2 regions of the Allobosea sp. 05L423 genome follow, and region 2 is predicted to be linked to the other one. Evidence: predicted binding sites of a transcription regulator. Region 2 holds the regulator's gene; the other holds the start of a gene.
What was found. Region 2 encodes HrcA, which represses chaperone genes, less so after heat shock. Its sites were predicted from a motif close to GTTAGCACTCNCNNNNNGNGAGTGCTAAC; they were not measured.

Region 1: groES (co-chaperone GroES) is a predicted target of HrcA. The motif match lies at 4,756-4,784, and genes of this name have one in related genera.

The regions. Positions count from the first base shown of each region.
Region 1 is NZ_JBFTOA010000003.1:277,056-287,780, forward strand. Features, by position in the region: gene AC1DNE_RS09425 (ABC transporter ATP-binding protein/permease) at 1-59, opposite strand, end outside; gene AC1DNE_RS09430 (branched-chain amino acid ABC transporter substrate-binding protein) at 290-1,402, opposite strand; gene phnD (phosphate/phosphite/phosphonate ABC transporter substrate-binding protein) at 1,582-2,496, opposite strand; gene groL (chaperonin GroEL) at 2,719-4,356, opposite strand; gene groES (co-chaperone GroES) at 4,405-4,692, opposite strand; gene AC1DNE_RS09450 (MarR family winged helix-turn-helix transcriptional regulator) at 4,921-5,388, shown strand; gene AC1DNE_RS09455 (PaaI family thioesterase) at 5,468-5,950, shown strand; gene AC1DNE_RS09460 (DMT family transporter) at 5,937-6,779, opposite strand; gene AC1DNE_RS09465 (lipopolysaccharide biosynthesis protein) at 7,066-8,496, shown strand; gene AC1DNE_RS09470 (L,D-transpeptidase) at 8,663-9,466, shown strand; gene AC1DNE_RS09475 (DUF2076 domain-containing protein) at 9,673-10,509, opposite strand; gene AC1DNE_RS09480 (L,D-transpeptidase) at 10,613-10,725, opposite strand, start outside.
Region 2 is NZ_JBFTOA010000008.1:74,204-84,928, reverse strand. Features, by position in the region: gene AC1DNE_RS18555 (CsbD family protein) at 39-245, opposite strand; gene AC1DNE_RS18550 (GIY-YIG nuclease family protein) at 405-740, shown strand; gene lepA (translation elongation factor 4) at 903-2,708, opposite strand; gene AC1DNE_RS18540 (helix-turn-helix domain-containing protein) at 2,964-3,563, shown strand; gene AC1DNE_RS18535 (GNAT family N-acetyltransferase) at 3,560-4,096, shown strand; gene AC1DNE_RS18530 (hypothetical protein) at 4,113-4,526, opposite strand; gene AC1DNE_RS18525 (N-acetylmuramidase domain-containing protein) at 4,541-5,806, opposite strand; gene AC1DNE_RS18520 (C40 family peptidase) at 5,823-7,028, opposite strand; gene AC1DNE_RS18515 (DUF3297 family protein) at 7,180-7,434, opposite strand; gene hrcA (heat-inducible transcriptional repressor HrcA) at 7,649-8,734, opposite strand; gene rph (ribonuclease PH) at 8,877-9,593, shown strand; gene rdgB (RdgB/HAM1 family non-canonical purine NTP pyrophosphatase) at 9,596-10,243, shown strand; gene hemW (radical SAM family heme chaperone HemW) at 10,240-10,725, shown strand, end outside.

The DNA of each region.
Region 1 (10,725 bases), on a different contig from region 2:
TGGCCGGCGACCAGCGTGACGGCCGCCAGCAGGGCGACGAAGATGCTCAACAGACGCATGGGCAGGGATCCTGGCGGGAAACGGTGGGCTCCACGATTCGGACCATGTCGCAGCGGATGGGGCCTTTCAATGGCGATGCGCCCGAATGAGCAAATTGTCATCTGGCGGACAGGCGCCTGCGAGGCCGGAATCCGCGCCGGAGCCGCAAAGCAAAACGCCCCGGAGCGAGCTCGGCTCGTCCGGGGCGGAAGGCAAGTCTAGCGGAGCCGTAGCCCGCTGGTCGCGAGCGTCACTCGGCGGCGACGATCTTGCCAGCGTCCCACTTGTACATCGAGAAGCTCGGCGAGCTCAGGTCGCCGGTCTTGCCGTAGGTCAGCGTGCCGATCGCGGTCTTGACCGGCATGCCGGACTGCAGCGCCTTGGCGGCGCCGGTCGCGTCGCCGGCCTTGCCGGCCTTCTCGATGGCGGCCTTGAGCACCTCGACCGCGGCATAGGCGTTGAGCGTGAAGGCCTCCGGAGGAATGCCCTTCTCCTTCAGCGCGGCGACGGCCTGGGCAGAATCCGGGTTCTTCAGCGCGTCGGTGGCGTTGGTGAAGAGGGTGCCGGTGGCATGATCGCCGCCGATCGCCGCGAACTCGGTGTTGGAGAGGCCCTCACCGCCGATGATCGTCGCCTTGACGCCGGCATCGGCGAGCTGGCGCGAGAGCAACCCGCCCTCGGGGTGGTAGCCGCCGAAATAGATCACATCGACGTTGGCGGCCTTGAGGCGCGTCACGACGGCCGAGAGGTCCTTGTCGCCGGGGTTGACCGTCAGCGCGACGACCTCCTTGAGCCCACCGGCATTGATGCCCTTCTGGAAGGCATCGGCGAGGCCCTTGCCGTAGGTACCCTTGTCGTGGACGATCGCGATCTTCTTGTCCTTCAGGTTCTTCAGGACATAAGCGGCGGCGATGTCCGCCTGCTGGTCGTCGCGGCCGCAGGTGCGGAAGACGTTGCTCAAGCCGCGCGTCGTCAACGCCGGCGAGGTTGCGGTCGGCGTCACCATCAGCACGCCGCTCTCGGAGAGCACGTCGGAAACCGCCATGGCGACGCCCGAGGTCACCGGGCCGACCACGAACTTGACCTTCTCGCCGACGAGGAGGTTGGCGGACGAGACGCCCTGCTTCGGATCGCCGGCATCGTCGGCGAGCTTCAGCACGAGCTTCTCGCCGAGCACGCCGCCATTCTTGTTGATGACGTCGACGGCGGTCTGGGCGCCGTTCTTGACCTGGTCGCCATAGGCAGCGACGGGGCCGGTCAGCGGCGCGACGAGGCCGATGGTGATGTCGGCCTGAGCGGCCTGTGCCGACAGGAACAGCGTGGCGGCCAACGCAGCGCCCGAGAGGAAATAGGATTTTTTCATCTGCATCTCCCTACGACATGCAATTTATGCGCGCGACCCTGCCGAGGATCGCCTGTCGCCTGTATAGGCCAGGGCCGGTCCGAGGGACACTGCCTGCATTTTCATCAGCGATCGCGACAAACGCATGGCAATGCGACGGCCGGCCTCGCCGGGAGCAGGGTCGCTGGTTTGGAATTCGCTCAGCCGCTCTTCGCCTTGCGCTGAGCTTCCAGCTCCTCGGTGACGGCGATGACGTCAAGATAATCCTCATGACGCGCCAGCGCATAGCGCGAGACATGGCCATCGGTGAAGGTTTTCCAGACGTCCGGAGCGGCCTCCCTCATCGCGTTCATGGCTGCGACGAAATCGTCCTTCAGCCCCTGGGGCAGGTTGGCGCGGGTCGAGAACGGGCTGGTGGGGATCAGGGGCGATGTCCAGAGCACGCGGGTCGAACCGGCCGGGATCATGCCGCGCTGGGCGAGGCGCTGGGCGACGCCGGACTCGGTATTGACCTGATAGGTCGCGACGACGTCGAACTGCCCGCGCACCAGCGCCAGCACGGAGTTGTCGTGCCCGCCGGAAAAGACGGTGCCGCTGAAATAGGCCTTCGGGTCGATGCCTTGCTTGCGCAGGAAATAAGCGGGGAAAGCGTATCCGGAGGTCGAGTTCGGATCGGCGAAGGCCAGAACCTTGCCCTTGAGATCGGCAAGGTTCTGATAGGCGCTGTCCGCCCGCACCAGCAGCACCGAATAGTAGCCTTCCTGGCCTTGGTTATCGACGTCGCGCAGCAGCGGCTGGAGCTTTTCGCCCAGCACACGGCGCCCGAGCGCGTAGACGGCCGGTCCGAAGCGGGCGAAGTCGACCTGGTCGGCACGCATCGCCTCGACGAGGCCGGCATAGTCCGAAACCCTGAAGAACCGGACGGGCACGCCGAGGCGCTGCGACAGGTAGTCGACCATCGGCTGGGTGCGGGCGATGGCACCGGTTTCGTTCTCGGCGGAAGAGACGCCGAAGCGCAACTCCTTGATGCTCTGTCGCCAGTCCGGCGCCCGCGCGAAAGCGGGGACGGCGCTCGTGGCGGCAAGGCCGGCGAGGACTGAGCGGCGTGTCGGCATGATGCTTCCCAGGATACGACGAATGCGTTGAGCGGTCCTGGATGCATGCGGGGGGCGACGGCTGGATGGCGGGGGGATGACAGTGCCGTGAAACGAAGAAAGGCCCGGCTTGCGCCGGGCCTTCCATGATTGCCTTGGGAGGCTGGATCAGAAGTCCATGCCGCCCCCGAAACCGGGCCTGCCCGGTTTCGGCATTCAGACGCTTTGGGCGTCCGGACTTCCTCAGAAGTCCATGCCGCCCATGCCGCCGCCGCCCATCGGGGGCATCGGCGAGTCCTTCTTCGGCAGCTCGGCGATCATCGCCTCGGTGGTGATCAGCAGGCCCGCGATCGAAGCCGCGTCCTGGATCGCCGTGCGCACGACCTTGGTCGGGTCGATGATTCCGGCCTTGACCAGATCGCCGTACTCGCCGGTCTGGGCGTTGTAGCCCCAGGCGTAGTCCTTCGACTCGAGCAGCTTGCCGATCACGACCGCGCCGTCATCGCCGGCGTTGTCGACAATCTGGCGGGCCGGAGCGGCGATCGCCTTGCGGACGATCTCGACACCGGTCTTCTGGTCGTCGTTCTGGGTCTTGATCGACTTGACCGAGTTCAGAGCGCGCAGCAGGGCGACGCCGCCGCCCGGCAGGATGCCTTCTTCCACCGCGGCGCGGGTGGCGTTCAGGGCATCGTCAACGCGGTCCTTCTTCTCCTTGACCTCGACCTCGGTCGCGCCGCCGACGCGGATCACCGCGACGCCGCCAGCGAGCTTGGCCAGGCGCTCCTGGAGCTTCTCGCGGTCGTAGTCCGAGGTGGTCTCCTCGATCTGGGCCTTGATCTGACCGACGCGGGCTTCGATGTCCTTCTTCTTGCCGGCGCCGTCGATGATCGTGGTGTTCTCCTTCTCGATGCGCACCTTCTTGGCGCGGCCGAGCATGTTGAGCGTCACGGTCTCGAGCTTGATGCCGAGGTCTTCCGAGATCATCTGGCCGGCGGTCAGGATCGAGATGTCCTCGAGCATGGCCTTGCGGCGGTCACCGAAGCCCGGAGCCTTGACGGCCGCGACCTTGAGGCCGCCACGGAGCTTGTTGACGACGAGCGTGGCGAGAGCCTCGCCCTCGACGTCCTCGGCGATGATGAGCAGCGGCTTGCCGGTCTGAACGACGGCCTCGAGGATCGGCAGCATCGCCTGCAGCGAGGAGAGCTTCTTCTCGAAGATCAGGACGTAGGGGTCGTCCAGCTCCGCGATCATCTTCTCGGAGTTGGTGATGAAGTAAGGCGATAGATAGCCACGGTCGAACTGCATGCCCTCGACGACGTCGAGCTCGGTCTCGGCGGTCTTGGCTTCCTCGACGGTGATGACGCCCTCGTTGCCGACCTTCTGCATGGCGGTCGAGATCATCTTGCCGACCGACTCGTCGCCGTTCGCCGAGATCGTGCCGACCTGCGCGACTTCCGCGTTCGAGGTGACCTTCTTCGAGTTCTTCTTGAGGTCGGCGACGATGGCCTCGACGGCCAGGTCGATGCCGCGCTTCAGGTCCATCGGGTTCATGCCGGCCGCAACCGACTTGGCGCCCTCGCGGACGATCGCCTGGGCCAGGACCGTGGCGGTCGTGGTGCCGTCGCCGGCATGGTCGTTCTGACGGGACGCGACTTCGCGAACCATCTGGGCGCCCATGTTCTCGAACTTGTCGGCGAGCTCGATCTCCTTGGCGACGGTGACGCCGTCCTTGGTGATGCGCGGAGCGCCGAACGACTTCTCGATCACGACGTTGCGGCCCTTCGGACCGAGCGTGACCTTCACGGCGTTGGCGAGGATGTCCACGCCGCGCAGCATCTTGTCGCGGGCGTCGGAGGAGAACTTGACGTCTTTGGCAGCCATGAGAGCTACTCCTTGAAATGGAAACGGAAGAGAGCGGTCAGGCGGCTATCAGCCGACGACGCCCATGATGTCGGATTCCTTCATGATCAGGAGATCCTGGCCATCGATCTTGACTTCGGTGCCCGACCACTTGCCGAACAGGACGCGGTCGCCCTTCTTGACATCGAGGGCAACGAGCTTGCCGGCTTCGTCACGCGCGCCGGGACCGACGGCGATGACCTCGCCCTCCTGGGGCTTTTCCTTGGCGGTCTCGGGAATGATGATGCCACCCTTGGTCTTCTCTTCGCCATCCAGGCGGCGGACCACGACGCGGTCATGCAAAGGACGGAACTTCATGGTTCTGTCTTCCTCTCGGTCTTATTCGGTTCGGGCGCCGCTGAATGGCTCCCGGGGGAGGCTGTTAGCAGTCAACGAAGGAGAGTGCTAACAGATGGCCGGGAGATAGGCTCGGGGTCCCGGAGAGTCAAGGAAGCCTGCGACAACAAAGTGAACGCCGCCGGGTGCGGCATCGCAGCCCTTAGCCTTTCGGCTGCCGCACGCGCTAGAACACGCTAAGATGGCTGAATGACGACACTCGCGCCCCCGCCCGCGCCCGATCCGCGCCTCGACGACATCGCGCGTTCCTGCGTGGCGCTACACGTCCGGATGACGGCCCGGGCCGTCACCCGTGCCTATGACGAGGCGATGCGGCCGAGCGGCCTCAAGATCACCCAGTTTGTCCTGCTTTCGGCGCTGAGCACCGGGCAATGGAAGTCGATCACCGAGCTGGCCGAGCGTTTCGCGCTGGAGCGAACTTCGCTGACCCGCAATCTCCAGCTTCTCGCTGCTGAGGGCATGGTCGAGCCGGTCGAGTGCCGGGGCCGAGCCGCGGTCTATGCGGTGACGCAGAAGGGCAGGGCTGCGATCGAGGCCGCCATTCCGTACTGGCGGGCGGCGCAGGACAGGATCGAAGGCGGCTTCGGCGAGGAGCGCTGGCGCGAGACCCGCGACGGGCTGAGGGCGCTGCGCCGCGCGGCGCGGGACGTTCTGTGAACGCGGTGTCCAATCAACTCCGGTTGACGAGCCAGCCGTCCTCTCTCTAACGTGCAGATACACGATTTGAGAGGGCGCCATGGATCGGACGTTTGGAGTGGTGTCCCGCGAGGTGCTGGTCGCGGGCGACGGCTTGAGCTTCCTGCGGGGCATCATCGACGGCGCTCACCCGGCTCCGCCTTTCGCCGGGACCATGGATTTCGATCTGGTGGAGGCGGATGAAGGGCGCGTCGTCTTCGTCGGGCGCCCGTCACCCCGCTTCTTCAATCCGCTCGGCACGATTCATGGCGGCTGGACCGCCACGATCCTCGACTCCGCCATGGCCTGCGCCGCCCATTCAACGCTCAAGCCGGGCGAGGGCTACACCACGCTCGAGATGAAGCTGAACTATGTCCGGCCGGTCATGCCGGACTCGGGCACGGTGCGCTGCGAAGGCAAGCTGATCCATCGCGGCGGCTCCGTCATCACGACGGAAGGCAATCTGCGCGACGAACGTGGCAAGCTGCTCGCGCACGGCACCGAAACCTGCCTGGTGTTTCCCGCCAAGCCTAGCGCCGGCTGACCGCCCCGGCGCCGGCCACGATCAGCAGCGCACCGAGATAGGTCGTATAGAGCGGCATCTCACCGAAGAGGAAGAAGCCGAGCAGGCTGGCCCAGATCAGAGCGGTGTACTCGATTGCCGCCAGCCGGGACGCGGCCGCCATGGCATAGGCCGAGGTGAGCGTGAGATGACCCGCGACGCCAAGCGCTCCCGCGAAGAGATAGATCGCCAGATCCGCCAGCGTCATCGGCACGAAGGCGAGGGCCGCCGGGACGGCTAGGCACAGCGCCGGCCCGACATTCTGGAAGGCGACGATGACGGTGGGATGCTCTCTGACCGCGATGCGTCGCAGCAGGATCAGGTTGAAGGCGTAGCTGACCGCTGAGAACAGCGCGGCGGCGACGCCGAGGCTGGCGCCGCTGACATGCCCCTGCAGCCGCGGCCAAACCATGACCAGCATGCCGGCAAGGCCGAAGGCGAGCGCCTGCAGCACGCGCCGGTCGATCGTCTCCTTCAGCAGCAGGCCGCCGAGAACCGCGACGAAGACCGGCGCCAGGAAGGACAATGTCAGCGCTTCGGCGAGCGGCAGCACGGAGACCGAATAGAAAAAGCTGCCTGCCGTCATCACGACGAGCGGGACGCGCGCGACATTGCCGATGATGCTGTCTCGCGTCGGGCGGGCCGGGCGGGCGAGCGCGAGAACGGCGAGCGCGCAGAGGCCGCCCATCAGGAAGCGCATGAACAGCGCCACGATGAAGGGGTGGTGCTGCATCTGGCCCTTGATCACCGCATCCATGGCGGTGAGCAGGGCGATGCCGAGCGCGGCGCGCAGAGCAATCGACCGATTCATGCTGTCAGGCCGCGTCCATGGCTGTCCGGGAGGGGCGCCCATGGAGAGCACGGGCCGGGACCTCGTCTAAGGCCGATCCCGGAGCGCGCCTAGGGGAGGGGCGCACAGGCCCCCAATGCTGTCATTGCAGGGGTCGATTGCCGAGACATTGCCATGCCGGCCGCTCCCGGCGTGGGACAATCGCATCGGCAGCGGCACGCCTTGCAGAGCCGGGCTTGCGACCTGGCTGCGAATCGCACGAGGTGCCGCAAAGGCGTCAGGCTCACGACGAGATGACCGAGAGGCGATGACCGTTCTTCTGCCCTTCATTGTCAATGCCGGGCTGAACTTCGTCCTCGGGCTGCTCATCGCCCTGTTCCTGGGGCCCGAGGCGTTCGGGCTCTTTGCCATCGGTGCCGCGATCGTCGTGTTGGTCAACACGGCGCTGCTCGACTGGCTGAAGCTCTCGGTCGTCCGCTTCTATTCGGCGCAAAGCCGGGAGCGCGATCCCGGCATCCGCGCGACGCTCAATCTGCTCTTCGCTGGTATTGGCCTTTCCCTTTGCGCGCTCCTGACGGCGGCGCTGCTCGCCGGCATCGATACGGGGCTGCCGATGACGCTGCTCGCGGTGGCCGTCGCCGGCGGCGTCGGCGCCGGCTGGTTCGACTATCACGGGGCGGTCGCCCGCTCGCGCTTCCTCGACGCCGCCTATGCCCGGCTCGTCCTCGTCAGGAGTGGCATTGCCCTCGCGTTGATGGTCGGGGCTGCATGGTGGCTGCGCGATCCGGCCATCGTCCTGCTCGGCGGGCTGGCCAGCACCGTCGTCTCGGTGCTCGCTGTGCGCGGCAGGCTGGCGGATGCGGGGTCGGGCCTTGCCGCCGCGCGCGCCGATCTTGCCCGCAGCTTCGCCCGCTATGCGCTGCCGCTGGTGGCCGGCAACGCCGTCTATTCACTGATCCCGCTGCTCAATCGCGCCATTCTGGCGGACCGCTTCGGCTTCGCGGAGGCCGGCTATTTCTCGCTTGCCTCCGATATCGGCCTCAGGCTCTTTCCGGTGCTGGCCTCGATGCTGGAGATATTGCTGCTGCGCGAGGTCATCCGCCTCGATGAGGCGCGAGGCCGCCTCGCCGCACAGAAGCGCATCGCGCGCAACATGGTGACGGTGCTAGCCCTCGTGCTGCCCGTCGCGCTGGGCTTCTGGCTGACACTGCCGGCCTTCGAACGCCTCTTCGTGCCGGCGAGCTTCAGGGGCCATTTCGCCAGCTATATGGCCGTGCTGCTGCCCGGCTTCGCCGCGATCGCACTGTTCCAGGCGGCGATCTACCCGGTCTTCCTGCTGGCCAGGCGTACCCTCGTCGCCACCTTTGCGGCTCTGGCGGGCCTGGTTGTCAACCTTGCCATCATCTTCGCGCTGCCAGGGGCATTCGCGTCGGAAACGATCGCCGTCGCGCAAAGCGCAGCCTTCGTGACGGCCTTTGCGGTGACGGGTGTCGTGGCCTTGCGCATGTTGCCGTCCTGGCCGCCGCTGCGCGATCTCAGTTGTGTCGTCCTCGCCGCCGCCGTCATGGTTCTGGTGGTCTGGCCGCTGCAGGACCGTCTGCCGGCTCCGGCGGAGCTGCCGCTCCAGATCGTCCTCGGCGCCCTGGCTTATGCGGCGGTGATCCTCGCCTGCGATGTCGGCCGCTGGCGCAGCGGCCTGAAGCTGCGTTGGGTCGCTCGCAAAGGGTTAAGGCGCTAGCCAGGCCGGCAACGCTTCCTTCACCCTGTGGGTTGATGCCCCGCTAAGGTTAATTCCGCGAATTGGCTGGGTTTTGGCGTGATCTGCGCGCTGGAAGTCCGCGATTCACCATTCATTTCAAGCCGCTCCGCACTCTTCCGGCAGTCGCTGTCGAGAGTGTTGCGTTATGCGTCGAACGATTGTCCTTCCGCTGCTGATCGCAGCCGGTACCTTGACCGCGAGCGGAGCCATGGCGCAGGGCTATGGCTATGCCGCGCCCCGCGATCCGATGGCGGCGGCGCATGGCCGCGCGAATTACGGCGGCGGCTTCATCGAGATGCTGATGACGGGCCGCGATCCGTCACCCAATGGCCGCGGCGGCGCCGTCTACAACCGTCCGGGTGGCTATGCCTATGGCCAGACCGTGAGGTCGGCGCCCGGCTACGAAGCCGATCCGTTCGAGGCGGCGCGCCAGCCGCAGGCCGGCCGCCGCATGGCGGCGCTCGGCCAGCCGATCGAGCCGCAGCAGGGCATCCAGCAGATCGTCGATCCGCGCTTCCGCAAGCAGGAAGTCGCCTATGACGGCCCGCACAAGCCCGGCACGATCATCATCGACACGCCCCAGCGCTTCCTCTTTCTGGTGCAGCCGGGCGGCCGGGCCATGCGCTACGGCATCGGCGTCGGCCGTCCCGGCTTCTCCTGGGCCGGGATGAAGACGATCACCCGTAAGGCGGAATGGCCGAGCTGGACGCCTCCGGCGGAAATGCTCAAGCGCCGGCCGGACCTGCCGCGCTTCATGGCTGGCGGCCCGGAGAACCCGATGGGTGCGCGCGCCATGTATCTCGGCTCGTCGCTCTACCGCATCCACGGCACGAACGAACCGAACACCATCGGCCAGGCGGTTTCCTCGGGCTGCATCCGCATGACCAATGACGACGTCCAGGATCTCTACGAGCGGGTGCGCGTCGGCGCCAAGGTGCTGGTGATCTGAACCGCGCGGAGCAGGCCGCTCGCAAGAAAAAGAGAAACCAGAGATCCGGCAGGACAGACAGCGGTGAATGGTCGGATCGTATCCTGACGTCGACTAGTCCCCGTCAGCGACCCAATGAGACATTCGCGGCTTTGGCCGCCGTGAACCCCATCGCCCAATAGACAAGCCCGCCTTCCCAGGCGGGCTTCGTCGTTTTGATGGTCGTTTCAGACCCAGCTGTCGTCGTCGCCGGAATCGATGCCGGGATCGTCGTCGTCGTTGCTCGCCTGATCGTATTTGGCCTCGCCGTCATAGCCCTGGCCGTAATCCGAGCGATCCTGCGCCGACTGGTCGGACGAGCCGCGATCATAGGCCGCCTGATCCGCGGTGCCCTGATCATAAGCCGCCTGCTGCGTGTTGGCGCCGGCATTGGCGTTCGTGTCGGCCGCTGCCGCCGGGGTTGCAGCCTTGCTGGCACCGCCTGCGCCGCTGAAGGCGTTGGCAAGGACATTGCCGAGGACGACGCCGCCGGCGACACCCGCCGCCGTGCTCAGTGCGCTCGCCATGAAACCGCCGCCGCGGCCGGGCGCCTGCTGCGGCTGGTTGCTCCACGGGCCGGGCTGCATGGGCGCCGCGGCCTGCGCCGGAGCAGCTTGCATCGGGCCGGCTTGCGTGGGCTGGCCCTGCGGCTGCGTGTTCCAGGCACCCGAAGGGGCGGCTGTATCAGCACGCGGCGTCACGGAGGGCACCGACCCTGTGCGCGGCACGCTGCCGCCGCCGAATATGCCGGACAGGAAACCGCCGGCAGCCGGTTGGGCTGTGGCCTCGCTCGCCCGCTTCTCGGCGTCGCGCAGCTTCGCCAGCAGGCTTTCGACCTGCTGGTTCAGATTCCCGAGCGCCTGCTCCTGTACATAGACCGCCTGGGCCATGGCATAGGGCGCATAGGGCTGCTCGCGCAGGCGCTCTGCGATGAAATTCTCAGCCTCGGGGTCGCGGGGCTGGTTGGCCGCCTGCTTGAGACGGTCGAAAATCCCGGCGATCACGTCGCGTTCTTGCGGCGTCATCGTCATCTCCTCTCGTTACGCGGCATCGTTGCGCCGCGTTGAAGAGGTGGGCCCGGCCTGTGACAGTATCAAGGCCATAGCCGCGGCAAGCTGCCGCGGCGGGTCAGATGCTGCCGCCGAAATCGTCGTCCGGCGGCGGCATCTCGTCGACTTCGGAGCCCGGCTGCAGCGTGCCGCGGTTGAGCACCACGACCGCCGTGCCGGTCGGCACGCGGC
Region 2 (10,725 bases):
GCTCCTTACTTCGTCACCACCGATCCGCGGCTGCCTGATTACTGCCAGGTCTGTCGGCCGTACCAGGCGTCGACATCGCTGCGGGCGTTGTCCTTGGCGAGGCCGTAGCGCTCCTGGATCTTGCCTTCGAGCTGGTCGCGCTTGCCGGCGATGACGTCGAGATCGTCATCGGTCAGCTTGCCCCACTGCTCCTTCACCTTGCCCTTGAGCTGCTTCCAGTTTCCTTCGACGCGGTTCCAGTCCATCGGGACCTCCTCGTTTGAGAGTGGATTCGAGAAAACAACGCGTCAGCAGCGCCATTGTTCATCGAAAAATGCCGCAGAACATAAAATACCCGGATAAAATATTGCCTTATTAAAATCCGGGTATTATTTAGCACCCGTCGAACAGGATGGGTTGGACCGATGCAGATCGCGGATAGAAAGGCGGCAACGGCCGCCTACAAGGAACGGAAATCGGTGGCGGGCATCTATGCCTTCCGCTGCGAGGCGAGCGGCCAGAGCTGGGTCGGCCGCGCGCCCGATCTCGCGACGATCGAGAACCGCCTGCGCTTCACGCTGCGCCACGGCAATCACCGGCAGCGCAGTTTGCAGGCGGCATGGAATGCGCTGGGCCCCGAGGCCTTCCAGTTCGAGGCGCTCGAAAGGCTGGAGGACGAGGATATCGTCTATGTGCGGGATCGCGTGCTGAAGGAGCGCCTCGCCCATTGGCAGGCGACGCTCAGCGCGGAGATGCTCTGATCGAGCGCAATCCTGGGCGGCGTCCCGGGCGGAGCGAAGCGCAGACCCGGGATCCATTCCGGAACGGTCCAGGCATGGATCCCGGATCGGCGCCGCTGGCGCGGCTTGTCCGGGATGACCGCCCCCCATTCTGAAAGGACGGATGTTTGGGGTCTCGCCCGCTCAGTCGTCCATCTTGAGGGCGGCGATGAAGGCCTCCTGCGGGATTTCGACCTTGCCGAACTGCCGCATCTTCTTCTTGCCTTCCTTCTGCTTCTCCAGAAGCTTGCGCTTGCGGGTGGCGTCGCCGCCATAGCACTTGGCGGTGACGTCCTTGCGCAGCGCCCGGATGGTCTCGCGAGCGATGATCTTTCCGCCGATCGCCGCCTGCACCGGAATCTGGAACATGTGCGGCGGAATCAGCTCCTTGAGCTTCTCGCACATGGCGCGACCGCGCGACTCGGCCCGCGTACGGTGGACCAGCATCGAGAGCGCGTCGACAGGCTCGGCATTGACCAGGACCGACATGCGGACGAGGTCGCCCTCGCGGTAATCGGTGATCTGGTAGTCGAAGGAGGCATAGCCCTTCGAGATCGACTTCAGGCGGTCGTAGAAGTCGAACACCACTTCGTTGAGCGGCAGATCGTAGACGACCTTGGCGCGCGAGCCGACATAACCGAGGTCGATCTGCAGGCCGCGGCGGTCCTGGCAGAGCTTCAGCACGGAGCCGAGATATTCGTCAGGGGTGAAGATAGTGGCACGGATCCAGGGCTCGTCGATCGCCTCGATCTTCATCACATCAGGCATATCGGCCGGATTGTGCAGTTCGAGCGTCGAGCCGTCGCGCAGGCGCAGGTGATAGACGACGGAGGGCGCGGTCGAGATCAGGTTGAGGTTGAACTCGCGCTCCAGCCGCTCCTGGATGATCTCCAGATGCAGGAGCCCGAGGAAGCCGCAGCGGAAACCGAAGCCGAGGGCGGCCGAGGTCTCCATCTCGTAGGAGAACGAGGCGTCGTTCAGCCGCAGCTTCGACATGGCGCCGCGCAGCAATTCGAAATCGGCGGCATCGACCGGGAAGATGCCGCAGAACACCACCGGTTGCACCGGCTTGAAGCCCGGCAGCGGCTCGGCGATCGGCTTCTTCTCGTCGGTGATGGTGTCGCCGACGGCGGTGTCCGCGACTTCCTTGATCGAGGCGGTGAAGAAGCCGACCTCGCCGGGGCCGAGTTGCTTCACTTCCAGCATCTTGGGCTTGAACACGCCGACGCGGTCGACGCCATAGGAGGCGTTGGCGCGCATCATGCGGATGGTCATGCCCTTCTTCAGCACGCCGTCGATGATGCGCACGAGCACGACGACGCCGAGATAGGCATCGTACCAGCTGTCGACCAGCATCGCCTTGAGCGGCGCCTCGGGATCGCCCTTCGGGGCCGGCAGCTTCTCGACGATGGCTTCCAGCACGCCCTCGATGTTGAGGCCCGTCTTGGCCGAGATCGGCACCGCGTCGGAGGCATCGAGCCCGATCACGTCCTCGATCTGCTCCTTGATCCGCTCGGGATCGGCAGCCGGCAGGTCGATCTTGTTGAGGACGGTGACGATCTCATGGCCGGCGTCGAGCGCCTGATAGACATTGGCGAGCGTCTGCGCCTCGACGCCCTGCGACGCATCGACGACCAGGAGCGAGCCCTCGCAGGCAGCCAGCGAGCGCGAGACCTCATAAGCGAAGTCGACGTGGCCGGGAGTGTCCATCAGGTTGAGGACGTAATCCTTGCCGTCCTTCGCCCGGTAATCCAGCCGCACCGTCTGCGCCTTGATGGTGATGCCGCGCTCCTTCTCGATATCCATCGAGTCGAGAATCTGCTCGCTCATGTCGCGGGCGGCGACCGTGCCGGTCTGCTGGATCAGCCGATCGGCCAGCGTCGACTTGCCGTGGTCGATATGCGCGACGATCGAGAAGTTGCGGATATTGTCGATGGTGCGGGTGCTCATGCGCGCGCCATAGCAGTGAAGCCGCTTGGCGCCAAGCGGCGGGGCTGTTCCAAGGCAGCTCCGGGGTGTTGTTTTTCCCGGAACCTCCGCGTCATTCCGGACAGAGCGAAGCGGAGATCCGGGGTCCACCGTGGAATTCCGGAGCCCGCGATGCCCCCCGGGGCCAAGCCGGGATCGTAGCAGAGGCGTTGTCGCAGGGCGCGCCTAAACGCATCTCTCTTGCAAATTCCAATATATAAGATTTATTCTCCATTCATGGAGTTCGAAAGCGATACCGAAATCGACCGGCGGCTCGGGCAGCGGCTGAAAGCGGCCCGCCAGCGCTATGGCCTGACGCTCGAGGCACTTGCCGAGCGTAGTGCCGTCAGCCGCGCCATGATCTCGCGCGTCGAGCGCGGCGAATCGAGCCCGACGGCCGCGCTGCTCGTCCGGCTCGGCTCGGGGCTCGGCCTCTCGCTCTCGGCGCTGCTGGAAGAGGATGCAGGAAGCGGGCCGCTCATCCGCCGCGGCGCCCAGCCGGTCTGGCGCGATCCGGCAAGCGGCTACCTGCGCCGCAATGTCTCACCGCGCGGAACGGGCTCGGGCTTCGAGATCGTCGAGGTCGAGTTGCCGGCCGGAGCCGAGGTCCGCCTCGACAACGCGACCGGCACCCCGGCACTGGATCAGCAGGTCTGGGTGCTGCAGGGCCGGCTCGACCTGACGGTCGAAGGGATCCGCCACGAACTCGCCGAGGGCGACTGCCTGCAGATGCATCTGCGCGGCGCGATCATCTACCGCAATCCGGGCAGCGAACCCGTTCGCTACGCCGTCATCCTCGCCGCCAGAAGCGGCACCTATCCAGGACATATCGCATGAACGCGACCACGCTCACCGTCGCCATCGAGACGCTCGATGCCGAAGCAACTGAGGCCGCCATCCCCGCGCTCACCGATATCCTGCGCGACTGCGTCGCCAATGGCGCCTCCGTCGGCTTCATGGATTGGAACACTTCGGCCGACTATGAGCGCTTCTGGCGCGATGCCGCGGCCAGCGTCGCAAGCGGGCAGGTTATTCTGCTGGCCGCGCGGAATGACGACGGCATCGTCGGCACGGCGCAGTTGCATCTGATCGGCAAACCGAACCAGCCGCACCGGGCCGAGATCGCCAAGGTGCTGGTGCATTCGCGCGCCCGCCGTCAAGGCATCGGCGAGGCGCTGATGCAGCGCGCCGAGGCCATCGCGCGGGAAAAAGGCCGCGACCTCCTCGTGCTCGACACCGACGAACACGGCGCGGCGCGCAGGCTCTACAACCGCCTCGGCTGGACGGAGGCCGGCACGATCCCGCGCTTTGCGCTGATGCCCGGCGGGGCCGACTGCGGATCGACCTTCTTCTACAAGGATCTGCGCTGACGGAGCGCCCCTGCCGTCAGCTCTTGCGCACCCTGCGCAGCATGACGGTCGGACCCGCCTGCTTGCCCGTACTGCAGGAGACCTCGGCGATATCCGCGAATTGGCCGGCTTTGAACGTGCAATCCCGCGGGTGGCCGAACATGCGTTTGCCGCTGCAGTGAACGACGAAGCTGTTGACCTTTGCGCTTGCGGTGGCGCCGATCTGGGAGCCGCTGCCTGTCAGCATGCATTCGGCATAGCCCACGCGGATCATTTCCCTCAGCATCACCTCCTGGCCGACAACATCGATGGCCAGGCCGAGATGACCTTCGCGCTCGGCGAGGAGAACCCAGTCGCCCTTGAGATCCGAAAGGACGGGTGCCGCTGCGAGAGGCCCGATCACGGCGGAAACGACCCCGCAGACTGCGATGCCGCGGCACGCCATTCGCATGGATCTGCCTCGCATCATCCCCTCCAGTGCTCGACCGGCGCGAAGACCGCGCGCGACGGTGAATTCCTCTCGAAGCCTTTGCGGCGGTCGGCGACGCGCTCCTCCGCAATCCCCGCGATGCTGCGAAACAGAAACAACCCGGCCCCGACGGCCGCAGCCGGCACGAGGCCGGCGGACCCGAGATATGGCAGGGCGCCGACAGCGAGGTCGCCGAGAGATTTCGCCACATCACCAGCTCCGGACGCCGGCGTGAACATGGTTTTGAAGATGCCTTCGACCGCCTGGCCGACACCGGGCATCGCTCCCAGACCACCGAGGATACCGGCAGCGCCGACGCCGATGGCGGCCTTGCGGTTATTGTCGGCGGCCACGATTGCAGGCACGCCGTCGTCATACAGGTCTCCCGGCGTCGCCTGCGCGCGCGCCGGCGCGACAGGCATCGGCAACCCGCCCGCCAGAGCGAGCAAGGTCGCATCGTCGGGCTGTCCTGTCGCCGACAGGCCGTTCTGCACCTGGAAGGCGAAGAGGGCGCCGGAGGTGATTGGACCGAAGAGGCCGTCGATCTTGCCCACCGGATAGCCCAGGCGGGCCAGATGCTCCTGCACGCGTTCCATCTCGGTCCACCCGCGCGTGACCGAGGGCGAGAGCGTCGTTGCGACGGCTCCAGGCATGCGTAGCCGCGCGGCCCAGGCCCCGTAGGCTGTTTCCAGCCGCGTGTCGTAGCGGTTCGCAGCGTAGCCCTTGCCGTTGTAGCGATACGCGAAACCCGCCCAGTCGCGGCTCCGCAAGGCCTGCATCATCGCTGGATTCGCCGCGATGAAGTGCAGCATCGCCTCGATCTGCGCGGTCGCGCCCGTCGCCATGCTCGCGACCATATCGGTGGCCGATGCATAGCCCAGCGCAACCGCGTTGAAGCCCATGATCTGACCAAGCCCCCAGGAGGCGGAGCGATTGGCGAGCTCCTCGTGGATCGCCCGGGCGCGCTGCAGCAAGCCCAGACGGCCCGCACGCCCCTGATCGGCATATTGGGAGGAGCGCTGCCAGCTCGGGATGGCGAGGCCTTCCGCTTCCGCCCGCGCCAGGAGAGACGGCGCGGCCTCGCGCAACAGCCGATGGAAGACATGCTTCTCGAACAGGAAGACTGGCGTGATGCCGTCAGCTTCGAAAGCGCGACCATTGCTCTCGACCTCGACGACGGCGAGAGCCACGGCGGGCTCCAGCCCCTGTGTCTGGGCCAGCCGCGTGATCTCGTTGACGATGTCCTGCGTGAAATCGACCATAGGCTCCCCCCTTCGATCAGAAACGCAGATTCGCGCCTGTGCGGTGTTCATCGACACGCTGGGCGGTGGTCGCCTGCGCATTGCGCCAGAGCATGACGGCAAGCCCGATCAAGACGAGCCAGACCCCGCCCTTGGCCCCCAGAAGGACCGGCAAGATCGTAGGCAGGGGGCTTCCCGCCTCCTGGGCAACGGCTGCAGGCATGACCCAATCCGTCACGGAGGGCGATTGCACGATCTGCGTTGAAGCCGCTTCGGCCCGGGTGGCCAACTGGCCCGTCCTCTCGAAAAGGTCGGTTCGCGCATCGGTCAGTCCCAATATGCCGAACAGGGCGGTCGCGAGCGCCAGCCAGCGACCGCGGTCGGTCAGCGCAATCGTCTCGGAGCCCTCCCGCTTCAGATCCCGCGCCGTCTCGTTGCGCCGCTCCGGCCAGAGTGGCATCGGTTCGCCCCTGCGAAGCTGGAACCAGGTCCGCGCGTCGACGATGCCGGTGGGCGCAATGCCATTGGCCTGCTGGAACGAGAAGACGGCCGTCATCGTCCGCAGCCCGTAGTCGCCGTCGTCCCTCCCGGCCGGATAGCCCTGATCGTTCAGGAGCCCCTGAACGGCCTTGATCTGATCGACGGAATCGGGATTTGCGCCGGGGCGGAGCGGCAAGAATTCAAGGAGGCCTTGCCCGCCATCGATCGCGCCAAGCACCCCGCGCTGCTCATCCTCCAGCGCATCCGTCGTGATCTGATCGTCCGGTACGCCGAGCTGCAAGATATTCGGCAAGAGGCCGCTGGTCGCAACCGGAGCGCGCTCGGTTGGCCAACGATAACCAAGCAGCCGGGATTTCGGATAGCTGGAGACCTTGACGCTGTCCCCCTGATTGCCGCCGAGCACGAACAGGTGCTCATCATCCTCGCGCAGGAAGAAGCCGACATGGCCATAAGAGCTGTTCGCCTCGTTGCGAGAGAGGACGACGATGCAACCTTCGCGTGGCTCTTCGAGCTTCACGCCGAGGTTGAGATAGCTGCGGGCCATCAGCGAGCGGCTCGAGGAGTAGCCGGAAAGCACGAGGCAGGCGCCGGCGAAAGCCGCACACCACGCGTGCTCGTCGCTGCGGACCTGGCCGTGTCCCGACAGGCGGAACATCTCCAAAATCCGCGGTTCCGCTGCTGCGCCCTTGTATTCGGTGATGCCCCGGAGGGTATTCGCGATCAGCCACCACGGAGCCAACATGCGCACCTCACACAACTTATGGTTGCATGATCAATGCATATGCGCCTCCCCGACGCAATGCCGCAGCGGCAACTGCGTTAACGACAGAGGCCCGGCAGTGCACCGGCCACTGCCCGGCGCCTCGTTTCCGCAGCCCTGCAGAAGGCCGCGATCAGCCTTCGGCCTGAGCCTCGCCGCGGATATAGGGCTCGACAGGGCCCTTCAGCGTGATCGTCATCGGGCGGCCGAAGCGATCCTTGGCGTTGCCGGCCGCGACCTTCACCCAGCCTTCGGAGACGCAATATTCCTCGACATTGGTCTTCTCGACGCCCTTGAAACGGATGCCGATGTCGCGCGCCAGCACCTCGGCGTCGTAAAACGGGCTGTCCGGGTTGACGGAGAGGCGGTCGGGAAGCTGGTCTGACATGGGCTTTGGCTCTTGTGGATTCGGGGGCGCTTTCGCGCGGAGATAGCCTCATCCGCGACGGAAGCCAAATTCTTCAAGATGGAAACGCGTCGTCATCCCGGGCGAGCGGCGAAACCGCGCCGATCCGGAAGCCCTGGCGGCGTTCCGGTTTTCTTCGATGGCTTGCGGGCCACGCCCGGAACAACGGCGTACTTCCTCAGACAGATGCTGCGCGTCAGCGTTCGCCGTCGAGCAGGCTGCCGACCACCTTGGCGGTGTAGTCGACCATCGGGACGATGCGGGCATAGTTCAGACGCGTCGGGCCGATGATGCCGACGACGCCGACGATGCGCTGCTCGGCATCGCGGAAGGGGGCCGCCACCATCGAGGAGCCCGACATCGAGAACAGCTTGTTCTCCGAGCCGATGAAGATGCGCACGCCGTCGCCATCCTCCGCTCGCGACAGAAGATCGATCACGTCGGTCTGGGTCTCGAGATCGCCGAAGAGCAGGCGGATGCGCTCGAGGTCCTCCTGCGCCTTCAGGTCCTCGAGCAGGTTCGCCTGGCCGCGGACGATCAGGTGCCGGTCGCTGCTCGGGCCCGACGAAGTGGCGATGCCGTTCTCGACCAGCCGGGCGGTCAGCGCATCGAGCTCGCGCTCCATCTGCGTGCGCTGGGTCGCGATCTCGCCGCGCAATTCGGCGAGCGTCTTGCCGATGATACGCGCGTTGAGGAAGTTCGCGGCCTCGCTCAGCGCCGAAGCCGGCAGGCCGGGCGGCAGCGCCAGCAGGCGGTTCTCGACCGTGCCGTCCTCCGCGACGAGCACGACCAGCGCACGGGCGGGATCGAGCCGGACGAACTCGATGTGCTTGAGCCTTGGATCAGCCTTGGTGGTGACGACGACACCAGCGCCGCGCGACAGGCCGGAGAGCAGCGCCGAGGCCTCGGTCAGCGTCTGGTCGAGGCTGCGGTTGGTTGCGGCAGCCCTGATCTGTGCCTCGATGCGCTTGCGCTCGTCGGAGGTGAGGTTGCCGACCTCCATCATCGCATCGACGAAGAAGCGCAGGCCTCGTTCCGTAGGAAGGCGCCCCGCAGAGGTGTGCGGCGCGTAGATCAGCCCGGCCAGCTCCAGATCGGTCATGACGTTGCGCACCGTCGCCGGCGAGAGCGACATCGGCAGCAGGCGCGCGATGTTGCGCGAGCCGACAGGCTCGCCGGTCGTCAGAAAGCCGTCGACGATCTGGCGGAATATCTCGCGCGAGCGCTGATCGGTCTCGACCAGGCTGCTTATCGTCTCGGGGCGGGGCGTGTGGGCGCTCATGAACCTTTACGGGCGAACCGTTCCTCTGTCCTATTGTCGTCACGCGATGCGCATGGATCAAGGGGTAGAAAGCCCCCCTGCCTTGCCGTACCGGGCGGGAGAGCCTAAAAGCCGCCACTTCTCCGCAAGACAGGATCATTTCATGCGACCCTCCAAACGCGCCGCCGACGAGATGCGCAAGGTCACGCTCGAACGCGGCGTGGTGCGCTATGCCGAGGGCTCCTGCATGGTGACGTTCGGCGAGACCAAGGTGCTCTGCGCCGCCACCGTCGAGGAAAAGGGCCCGCCGTGGCTGCGCGGCACCGGCAAGGGCTGGGTCACCGCCGAGTATTCGATGCTGCCGCGCGCAACGCATGAGCGCACGCGCCGCGAGGTTACCTCCGGCAAACCCTCTGGCCGCACGCAGGAGATCCAGCGACTGGTCGGGCGCTCGCTTCGCGCCGTCGTCGACCTGACCGCGATCGGCGAGCGCCAGATCGTCGTCGACTGCGACGTGCTGCAGGCCGATGGCGGCACCCGGACGGCGTCGATCACCGGCGCCTGGGTGGCGCTGCACGACGCGTTGAAATGGATGGAAGGCCGCGGGCTCCTCAAGGGCACCAACCCGCTGAAGGACCATGTCGCCGCCGTCTCCTGCGGCATCGTCGCCGGCCAGCCGGTGATCGACCTCGACTATGTCGAGGATTCCGGCGCGCAGACCGACGCGAATTTCGTCATCACCGGCACGGGCGGCCTCGTCGAGGTGCAGGGTACGGCGGAAGGCGCGCCGTTCTCGGAGGAGGAGCTGCTTTCGCTGCTCAAGCTCGCCAAGGGCGGCGTTTCCAAGCTGGTCGCCCTCCAGAAGGCGGCTGTGGCCTGACGATGAGCCAGCACCGCCTCCTCACCGGCAAGGTCGTGATCGCGACCCACAACCAGGGCAAGCTGCGCGAGATGCGACAGCTTCTGGCTCCCTACGGCATCGAGCTCGTCTCGGCCGGGGAGCTCGGCCTGCCCGAGCCGGTCGAGGACGGCACCATGTTCTCGGAGAATGCGGCGATCAAGGCGGTCGCCGCGACCAGGGCGAGCGGCCTGCCTGCGCTCTCCGACGACTCGGGCGTCTGCATCGACGCGCTCGACGGTGCACCCGGCCTGTTCTCTGCCAATTGGGCCGGTCCGGGCAAGGATTTCGCCCCCGCGATCGCGCGCGTGCAGATCGAACTGGCCAAGCGCGGCGCCGCCACGCCCGACAAGCGCGGGGCGCATTTCGTTTCGGCGCTGGTGATCGCCTGGCCGGACGGCCATCAGGAGCTGTTCGAGGGCCGCGTCTTCGGCACGATCACTCATGAGGTCCGTGGCGCGGGCGGCTTCGGCTACGACCCGATCTTCCTGCCTGACGGGCACGCGAAGACCTTCGGCGAGATGACAGCGGCCGAGAAGCACGGCATCCCGGCCGATGGCTCCCCCGGCCTGTCCCACCGGGCGCGCGCCTTCCATGTCCTTGCCGCCGCCTGCCTGAGGAAACCGGCATGAGCACCGCGGCCGCCCTTGCGGAGCGGCCCACCGCCCCGCATCCGACAACAGATGCGGGCTTCGCCGTCTATGTGCACTGGCCGTTCTGCCTGGCCAAATGCCCCTATTGCGACTTCAACAGCCATGTCCGGCTGCAACCGCCGGACCAGGCCCGTTACATCGCAGCCTTCCGCCGCGAGATCGCGCATCGCGCCGCGCTGGTGCCCGGCCGCACGGTCTCCTCGATCTTCTTCGGCGGCGGCACGCCCTCGCTCATGGAAGGCCGCACGGTCGGCGCGATCCTCGATGCGATCGGGGAGCACTGGGCAGTCGATCCGAAGTGCGAAGTGACGCTGGAGGCGAACCCGACCAGCGTCGAGGCCGGGCGCTTCCGCGACTTCAGGGCTGCCGGCGTCAACCGCGTCTCGCTCGGCGTGCAGGCGCTGAACGACTCCGATCTCAAGGCGCTCGGCCGCATGCACTCCGCCGAGGAAGCGCTGGCG